2 linked regions of the Phreatobacter stygius genome follow. The protein of the gene in region 1 interacts with the protein of each later gene in a pairwise test. Links are inferred from orthologs where the notes say so. Each region holds a gene or a part of one and is shown in the gene's direction. Other genes may lie near its edges.

Region 1 (3,814 bases):
TCTGTTCGACACCCAGGCCGTCGCAGGCCGGGCAGGCGCCGAACGGGTTGTTGAACGAGAACAGCCGCGGCTCGATCTCGGAAATGGTGAAGCCGGAGACCGGGCAGGCGAACTTTTCCGAGAAGATGACGCGCAGCGGCTCGCCCTTGGCGTCCTTGCCTTCGGCGAATTCGACAATGGCGATGCCGTCGGCGAGCTTCAGCGCCATTTCGAAGCTGTCGGCGAGCCGCGCGGCCATGTCGGCGCGCACCACCACCCGGTCGACCACCACGTCGATGTCGTGCTTCAGCTTCTTGTCGAGCGGCGGCACGTCGGCGATCTCGTAAAAGGTGCCGTCGACCTTGACCCGCTGAAAGCCCTTCTTCTGATATTCGGCCAGTTCCTTGCGATATTCGCCCTTGCGGCCGCGCACCGCCGGCGCCAGCAGATAGAGCCTGGAGCCCTCGGGCAGCGCCAGGGTCTTGTCGACCATCTGGCTGACCGTCTGGCTCTCGATCGGCAGGCCGGTGGCCGGCGAATAGGGCACGCCGACCCGCGCCCACAGCAGGCGCATGTAGTCGTAGATCTCGGTGACCGTGCCGACCGTCGAGCGCGGGTTCTTCGACGTCGTCTTCTGTTCGATCGAGATCGCCGGCGACAGGCCGTCGATCTGGTCGACATCCGGCTTCTGCATCATTTCGAGGAACTGGCGGGCATAGGCCGACAGGCTCTCGACATAACGCCGCTGGCCCTCGGCATAGATCGTGTCGAAGGCGAGCGACGACTTGCCCGAGCCGGACAGGCCGGTGAACACCACCAGCGCATCGCGCGGGATGGTCAGGTCGACGCCCTTCAGATTGTGCTCGCGCGCGCCGCGCACGGAGATCACCCGCTGGTCGGGGCGCCGCACGTCGTCGCGGTACTTGTCGAAAAGATCGGTCATCTATCAGGTCCGTTGAACACGATCACGCGGGAAGCGGCGCAAGCAGGCTGTCGGCAGGCGGGCATTCTGAAGAACAGGCATGGGGCATGCGGGATCGCCAAACCTGCGCAAGGGTCGACGTGTCAAGAAGCAAGCCCCCAAAGTAGAAACGGCAGCGCCTCACCGCCAGGGGCTGAAGGCCACCGGATGGCTGATTTGCACAGGATGCGCTGGCCGATTCGAGACGATCACGCCGGCGGAGCTTATCGGGGCTTGCCAGAACCGACAAGAACAAATAATGAACATTGCTGCGGATCGGAATTCCCGAGAGCAGAGGTCGGGAAACTGGGGATAGATCTCGAATTCCCGTCGATCGCGCGGTGACGGAGCCGGCCGAACATGGGATGGCTCCGATCGGTTCAGGCTGAAAGCGCCCCGGGCAGCGGCTGCGGGGAGAGGGAGAGCGACATGGCAGGCAGCGTCAACAAGGTCATCCTGATCGGCAATCTGGGCAAGGATCCGGAAGTCAGGCGGATGAACAACGGCGAGCAGGTCTGCAGCCTCCGCATCGCGACCACCGAAAGCTGGCGGGACAAGGGCTCGGGCGAGCGCAAGGAGCGCACCGAGTGGCATGCGGTCGTCATTTATAACGAGAACCTGGTGAAGGTCGCCGAGCAATATCTGCGCAAGGGCGCCAAGGTCTATCTCGAGGGCCAGTTGCAGACCCGCAAATGGCAGGACCAGTCGGGCGTCGAGAAATACTCGACCGAAGTGGTGCTGCAGCGCTTCCGCGGTGAAATGGTGCTGCTCGACGGCCGCGGTGGCGGCGGTGGCGCGGATGCCGGCGGCGGTTCGGGTTATGGCGACGACAGCTTCGGTTCGTCGGGTGGTATCGAAAACCGGTCGGGCATGGGCCGCGCCGAGGCGCCGCGTCGCCCGGCGGCTCCGGCTGGCGGCGGCCGGATGGATGACGACGAAATCCCGTTCTGAGCGACCAGGCGACCATGGCGGGCCCGGCGATCGACGTGTCGTTGCGCCGGGCGGCGCCTGACGATCTCGATTTCATCATGGCGGCGGAGCGTCAGCCCGCCTTCGAACGGCAGGTCGGGCGCTGGTCCGCCGAGCGGCACCAGGCCGCCATGGCCTCCGCGGATTTCGCCTATCTGATCGGCATGGGCCCTGGCGGGCTGCCCGCCGGCTTCGCCATCCTGCGCGACCTCAACAATGCCTCCGACAATATTGGCCTGCAGCGCATCGTCTCGGCGGCAGCCGGGCAGGGCTTCGGCAAGCCATTCCTGACCGCGGTCATCGACTGGGTCTTTGCCGAAACGCGCTGCCACCGGTTCCTGCTCGAAGTGTTCACCGACAATCCGCGCGCCCGGCATGTCTATCGTTCCCTCGGCTTCGTCGAGGAGGGGCTGCTGCGCGAGGCGGTGAAGCGGGCCGATGGCGCGCGGGCCGACCAGATGCTGATGTCGCTCCTGAGACGCGAGTGGCGCGCGCCCTGAGGTGGCCCCCCGCTCAGCGGTGCCGGCCGCGACCTTGCCGATGACCGCTGCGGATCGATAGCCCTCGGACCCGGCCAACAGGGCGAGCGCGCCCGTCTCCGCAACGCATCACCACGGGCTGTCTCACGCCGTGGCAGATCACCCTGATCGATCATCAGGACGCCAGTTTCCGGATGAAATCCGCGGCCATCGTCGCCGCGCGCTTGCGAATGTCGGGGATCGCGGTGATCTCCCAATGCCGGCCGCGCGTCGGCGGGCCGTGCCAGGCGTCGCGACAGATCATGGCGCGTTATTCTCCAATGGGAATAGCGCTGGACGCAAGACCGGGATGAGGCGATCGGATGCGGCGATCTCGCCTGTCGCCATGGGCGTGTTGCGGGCAGGCGGAATGCCGGGTAGCGTTATAGCTGTACGAACATAACGAGACGAGTGGCCAAGTGTCGACCCTGACAGTCCTCCACCTCCATCGTCAGACCGGGATCAATGCGGTGCTCGAGCAGGCGCGAAGCCAGGCGCCGTTCGTTGCCGTCGATCCCAAGGGCCATCGCCGGTCGAAGATCTGGGACATATCCTCGCATTTTCACTGCTCGATCATCGGCACCTGCCTGAGTGCCGCGGAGCTGCGCCAGTTCTTCGTCAGGCTCGGCGAGGCCGACGCGAAAGGGGCGACCGACCACGTCCTGCACGGGCGGGGGGTGCGCACCGCGGGGCAGCACGACCTCGCGGGCAAACTGCTGCACAAGACCCTCGACAAGCGCCACGAGACGGCGATCAAGCGTTTCACCAGGGCCTCGACGGTGGCCGAGGTGCGGGATCTCTGGCTCCAGGCGCTCGACCAGGGCGATATTCCGGGCGCCTATTGGGCGGTCCTGACCCATCCCGCCGCCGACCGGCCGCTGATCCAGGAGGTCTTCGGCGAAGTGCATATGCTGTCGCACATGGTCGGTACCTCCAACCGGGTCGACATCGCGCGGCTGCGCAAGCTCGAACGGGATCTCGGCGCGCGCGACGAAAAGATCGCCCGGCAGGAGGCGCGCCTCCAGACGGCGGCCAATGAACGCTCCGAGCTCTTGCGGCGCATCGAAAGCCTGGAGATCGAGGCGGCGCGGCGAACGGTGCAGGACCAGGCCAAGGCCGGTCCGCAGCTTGCGCCCGCGGCCATGGCCGCGCTGGCGCAGCGCAGCGATGCCGAGAAGGCCCATGCCCAGGTCCTGGCCGCGCGCCTGAAGGAGGTCGAGGACCAGGCCGCGATCGAACGGAAACGCAATGCCGAGCTGATCGAGCGGGAGGCCCATCTGCAGCGCGAGCTCTCAGCCCTCGAAGCCAGCTTGCACCTTGGCGGACCGAACCAGGACGGGCCGAAAGCGGCCGCGCGGGACCTGGCGGATCTGACCCTGCTTTATGT
Region 2 (3,887 bases), 3.0 Mb from region 1 along the record:
TCGAGCATGCGGTAGTGCAGCCAGTACTGACTGACGGCGGTCAGCTCGCTGCGCAGGCCCTTGTTCAGATATTCGATGACCTTCTTGTCGCCCTTCATGAGCCTCGTCCTTGTGCTGATTGCGCCAGCCATGCCTGATTGCCGAGCCAGTTTATAATTATTCCAGACAAGAGCGCAAGACTGAGCACGGCCGCTGACGCGTGTCAGCGCATCGCCGACGACGGCACAGGCGTGGCCCGAAGCGGAGCGGGTAGGTGGACCGTCAGGAGGTTCGGAGGGAAAGGGCCTATTCGGCCGCGACGAGGTGCGGCGCCTCGTGATGCGCGCATTGGCCGACCGGGCAGGTCGTGCAGCCCTGGTCGACACCGGCTTCGCGCATGATCGCCAGGATGGTGCGCGCGCAACGCCCGCAATTCGGGCTGCAGCCGAGGCAGCTATAGACCTCGCCCACCGCACGCGGACATTCCGGGCCGTCACCGAGACACGCTCTCACGTCGTGGTCGCTGAACACATTGCAATGGCAAACGATCACTGCGTGTCTCCGCCCCTGCCTCGCGCGAGAAATGCCGCGGAGCGTCGAGGGCACCCATTGTCTAGCGTGAAAACCTCATGATTTCAACGACTTGATATGAATTTAGAGGCGTTCGAAAGAGTCCCGCAAGTGGCAGAAGTGCTGACGTTTTTCGCCAAGTAGCGAATCATTCCAAACTGGAAACGCTGGTTCCGGGCAGCAGCCATTCGCTCGCGCGGCGGCGCGGGATAGCCCGTGCGCGGAATCCGGGCTAGGCCTTTGCCATGTCCGCGCCGCGCTATGCCGATGTCCTGATTCCCGTCGCCGTCGATCGCCCCTACAGCTACCGCATCCCCGCGGATCTTGCAGTCGGGCCCGGCGATCTCGTGGCCGTGCCGCTCGGCAACCGCACGGCGGTCGGCGCGGTCTGGCGTCTGCGCGACGAGCCCGGCGGGGTATCGCACAACCGGCTGAAGGACATCGCGGCCCGCCATGACGTTCCGCCGGTGCCGCATGAGATCCGTCGCCTGGTCGACTGGATCGCCGACTATACGCTCGCGCCGCGCGGCATGGTGCTGCGCATGGCGATGCGCGATCCCGACGCCCTTGCGCCGCCCCGGCCGCGCATCGGCGTGCGCGCCACCGGCCAGCCGGCGAGCCGGCCGACGCCGTCGCGCGCCAAGGTCCTGGCCCTGATGGCCGATGGGCTGGCGCGGGGCAAAAGCGAGGCGGCGCGCGAGGCCGGCGTCTCGGTCGGCGTCATCGATGGCCTGGTCGACGACGGCGCGCTGGAAGCGATCACGCTCGCCCCCGAGGCTGTCGCCCTGCCGCTCGATCCGGCCTATGCGGTGGCCAGCCTCAACACCGCCCAGAAAGACGCGGCGCTGGCCATCGAGGACGCCGTGGCGGCCGGCGGTTTCCAGGTCTTCCTGCTCGACGGCGTCACCGGCTCGGGCAAGACCGAGGTCTATTTCGAGGCGGTGGCCGAGGCGCTCAGGCAGGACAAGCAGACGCTCATCCTGGTGCCGGAAATCGCGCTCACCACCCAGTTTCTCGACCGTTTCGCCCAGCGCTTCGGCCACCGGCCGGCGGCCTGGCATTCCGGTATCGGTGCGACCAGGCGCGCCCGGGTCTGGACCGGGGTCGCGGCCGGCGAGGTCAAGGTGGTCATCGGCGCGCGCTCGGCGCTGTTCCTGCCGTTCAAGGCGCTTGGCCTGGTCGTCGTCGATGAGGAACACGAGCAGGCCTACAAGCAGGATGACGGCGTCCACTACCATGCCCGCGACATGGCGGTGGTGCGTGCCCGCTTGCACGATGCGCCGGTGGTGCTCGCCTCGGCAACGCCTTCGGTCGAATCCAGGGTCAATGCCGACAAGGGTCGCTATCGGCGGCTGATCCTGCCCGAACGTTTCGGCGGGCGCGAAATGCCCAAGATCGCGACCGTCGACCTGAAGACCAGAGGTGCGCCGCATGGACGCTGGATCTCGCCGGCGCTCGAGCTGGCGGTCCGCGACACCCTTGCCGCCAAGGAACAGTCGCTTCTCTTCCTCAACCGGCGCGGCTATGCGCCGCTGACGCTTTGCCGGGCCTGCGGCGAGCGTGTGCAATGCCCGAACTGCACCGCCTGGCTGGTCGACCATCGCTTCCGCCGGCGGCTGGTCTGCCACCATTGCGGTTTCTCCATGCCGCCGCTGGAGCATTGCCCCAAATGCGAGGCGGTCGACAGTTTTGTTGCCTGCGGGCCCGGCGTCGAACGGCTGGCGGAAGAATGCGCCACGCTGTTCCCGGAAGCCCGCCTTCTGGTGCTCTCCTCCGACATGGCCGGCGGCATCGAGCGGATCCGCCAGGAGATCGAGGCCGTCGCCAAGGGCGAGGCCGACATCGTCATCGGCACGCAACTGGTCGCCAAGGGCCACAATTTCCCGCATCTGGCTTTGGTCGGCGTCATCGATGCCGATCTTGGCCTGTCCAATGGCGACCCGCGGGCCGGCGAGCGGACGTTCCAACTGTTGCAGCAGGTGGTCGGCCGGGCCGGCCGGGCCAAGGACGGTTCGCGCGCGCTGATCCAGACCCACCAGCCGGCCCATCCGATCATCGACGCCATCGTCAAGGGCGACCGCGAGGCCTTCTACGCCGCCGAGATCGCCATGCGCGAAGAGGCGCAACTGCCGCCCTATGGCCGGCTGGCGGCGCTGGTCGTCTCGGCCGAGGCCCAGGCCGACGCCTTCGGTTATGCCCGCACCATCATGCGGGCGGCGCCTGTCGGCACGGATGTACGGCTCCTGGGCCCGGCCGAGGCGCCTCTCGCCCTGGTGCGTGGTCGCCACCGCGTCCGCCTGCTGGCGCGTTCAGCACGGGCCTTCGACATGTCCGGCTGGCTGCGCGCCTGGCTCTCCTCGGTCGAGGCGCCGCGCGGCAATGTCCGGCTCGAAATCGATGTCGACCCGCAGAGCTTCTTGTAGATCTTAGGCCAGTGCCGTCTCGCCCGGCCAGGCGAAGCGCGCCCAGTCCGGCTTGACCGGGGTCAGCACGATGCCGCCGGCGGTGATGGCCAGGCCCGCGGCAAGCGCATCCTCGATTCGGTCGAGCCGCAGCTTGGCGAGGCCGCGGCCTTCGGTTGCCGAGCCCATATGGCCGATCAGCTTGTCGCCGGCGGTCACCTCGAGGCCGGCCTCGGGTGCGGGCCCGTCGAACCTGACCGGCACGACACGGGTGCGCGCGGTGCCGCGATGCTGCATGCGGCTGACCACCTCCTGGCCGATGAAACAGCCCTTGTCGAAGGCGACGCCCGACAACTGGTCCATGTCGACCTCATGCGGGAAGGCGTCGCCATAAGCGAAATCCTTGCCGCCTTCGGGAATGCCGAGCGCGATGCGATGGGCGTGATAGGCTGCGGCATTGGCTTCGCCGCCGGACGGCCAGGGCCCGATGACCCGCCAGCCGAGCTTGGGGTGGCGCGGATCGCGGGCGGCGAGCGTGCCGTCGCCGGGCGCCACATCGGTCCCCCAGACGGCGGTGACATCGAGGCTGTCGGACCGGTCTTCGATCGTCACCTTGGCGCGCAGCTTGTAGAAATTGAGCTTCTTGACCAGGTCGCCGGTCAGCGCCCGCGGCGCGTCGAGGATCAGTCCGCCGGCCGCGGCCGCCGGCGCCCTGATGATGAAGAAGTCGGCGACGATCTTGCCTTGCGGCGTCAAAAGGGCGCCGAAGCCGGCGCTGCCCTCGCCGACCGTGTCGACGTCGCAGGTCACCAATCCTTGCAGCAGTTTCACGGCGTCGTCGCCGGTCAGCTTCACCACGCCCCGGTCGGGCAGAAAGGCCGAATGCATTCCTGAGGCTCCCGCACGGCCAGTTGCGCGCGAGCGTTTCGCACGACT

The links.
Region 2: the proteins of ssb (region 1) and E8M01_RS19170 interact in binary tests that used the Escherichia coli proteins (3 or more experiments, as listed by UniProt). The link is inferred for Phreatobacter stygius from one-to-one orthologs.

What each region holds. Positions count from the first base shown.
Region 1 is NZ_CP039690.1:7,094,606-7,098,419, reverse strand. Bases 286-3,130 are described here. They hold ssb (single-stranded DNA-binding protein), read left to right. Parts: upstream 286-1,369; coding sequence 1,370-1,891; downstream 1,892-3,130. Other genes in these bases: E8M01_RS33565 (DUF2325 domain-containing protein), read left to right, coding at 2,847-3,130; E8M01_RS35815 (hypothetical protein), read right to left, coding at 2,564-2,692; E8M01_RS33570 (GNAT family N-acetyltransferase), read left to right, coding at 1,906-2,409; uvrA (excinuclease ABC subunit UvrA), read right to left, coding at 286-922. Also shown: more of uvrA, read right to left, coding at 1-285; more of E8M01_RS33565, read left to right, coding at 3,131-3,814. UniProt on the Escherichia coli protein: Plays an important role in DNA replication, recombination and repair. Binds to ssDNA and to an array of partner proteins to recruit them to their sites of action during DNA metabolism. Acts as a sliding platform that migrates on DNA via reptation.
Region 2 is NZ_CP039690.1:4,080,748-4,084,634, forward strand. The notes cover bases 466-3,383. They hold E8M01_RS19170 (primosomal protein N'), read left to right. Parts: upstream 466-794; coding sequence 795-2,972; downstream 2,973-3,383. Other genes in these bases: E8M01_RS36005 ((2Fe-2S)-binding protein), read right to left, coding at 466-492; ygfZ (CAF17-like 4Fe-4S cluster assembly/insertion protein YgfZ), read right to left, coding at 2,976-3,383. Outside these bases: bfr (bacterioferritin), read right to left, coding at 1-98; more of E8M01_RS36005, read right to left, coding at 286-465; more of ygfZ, read right to left, coding at 3,384-3,839.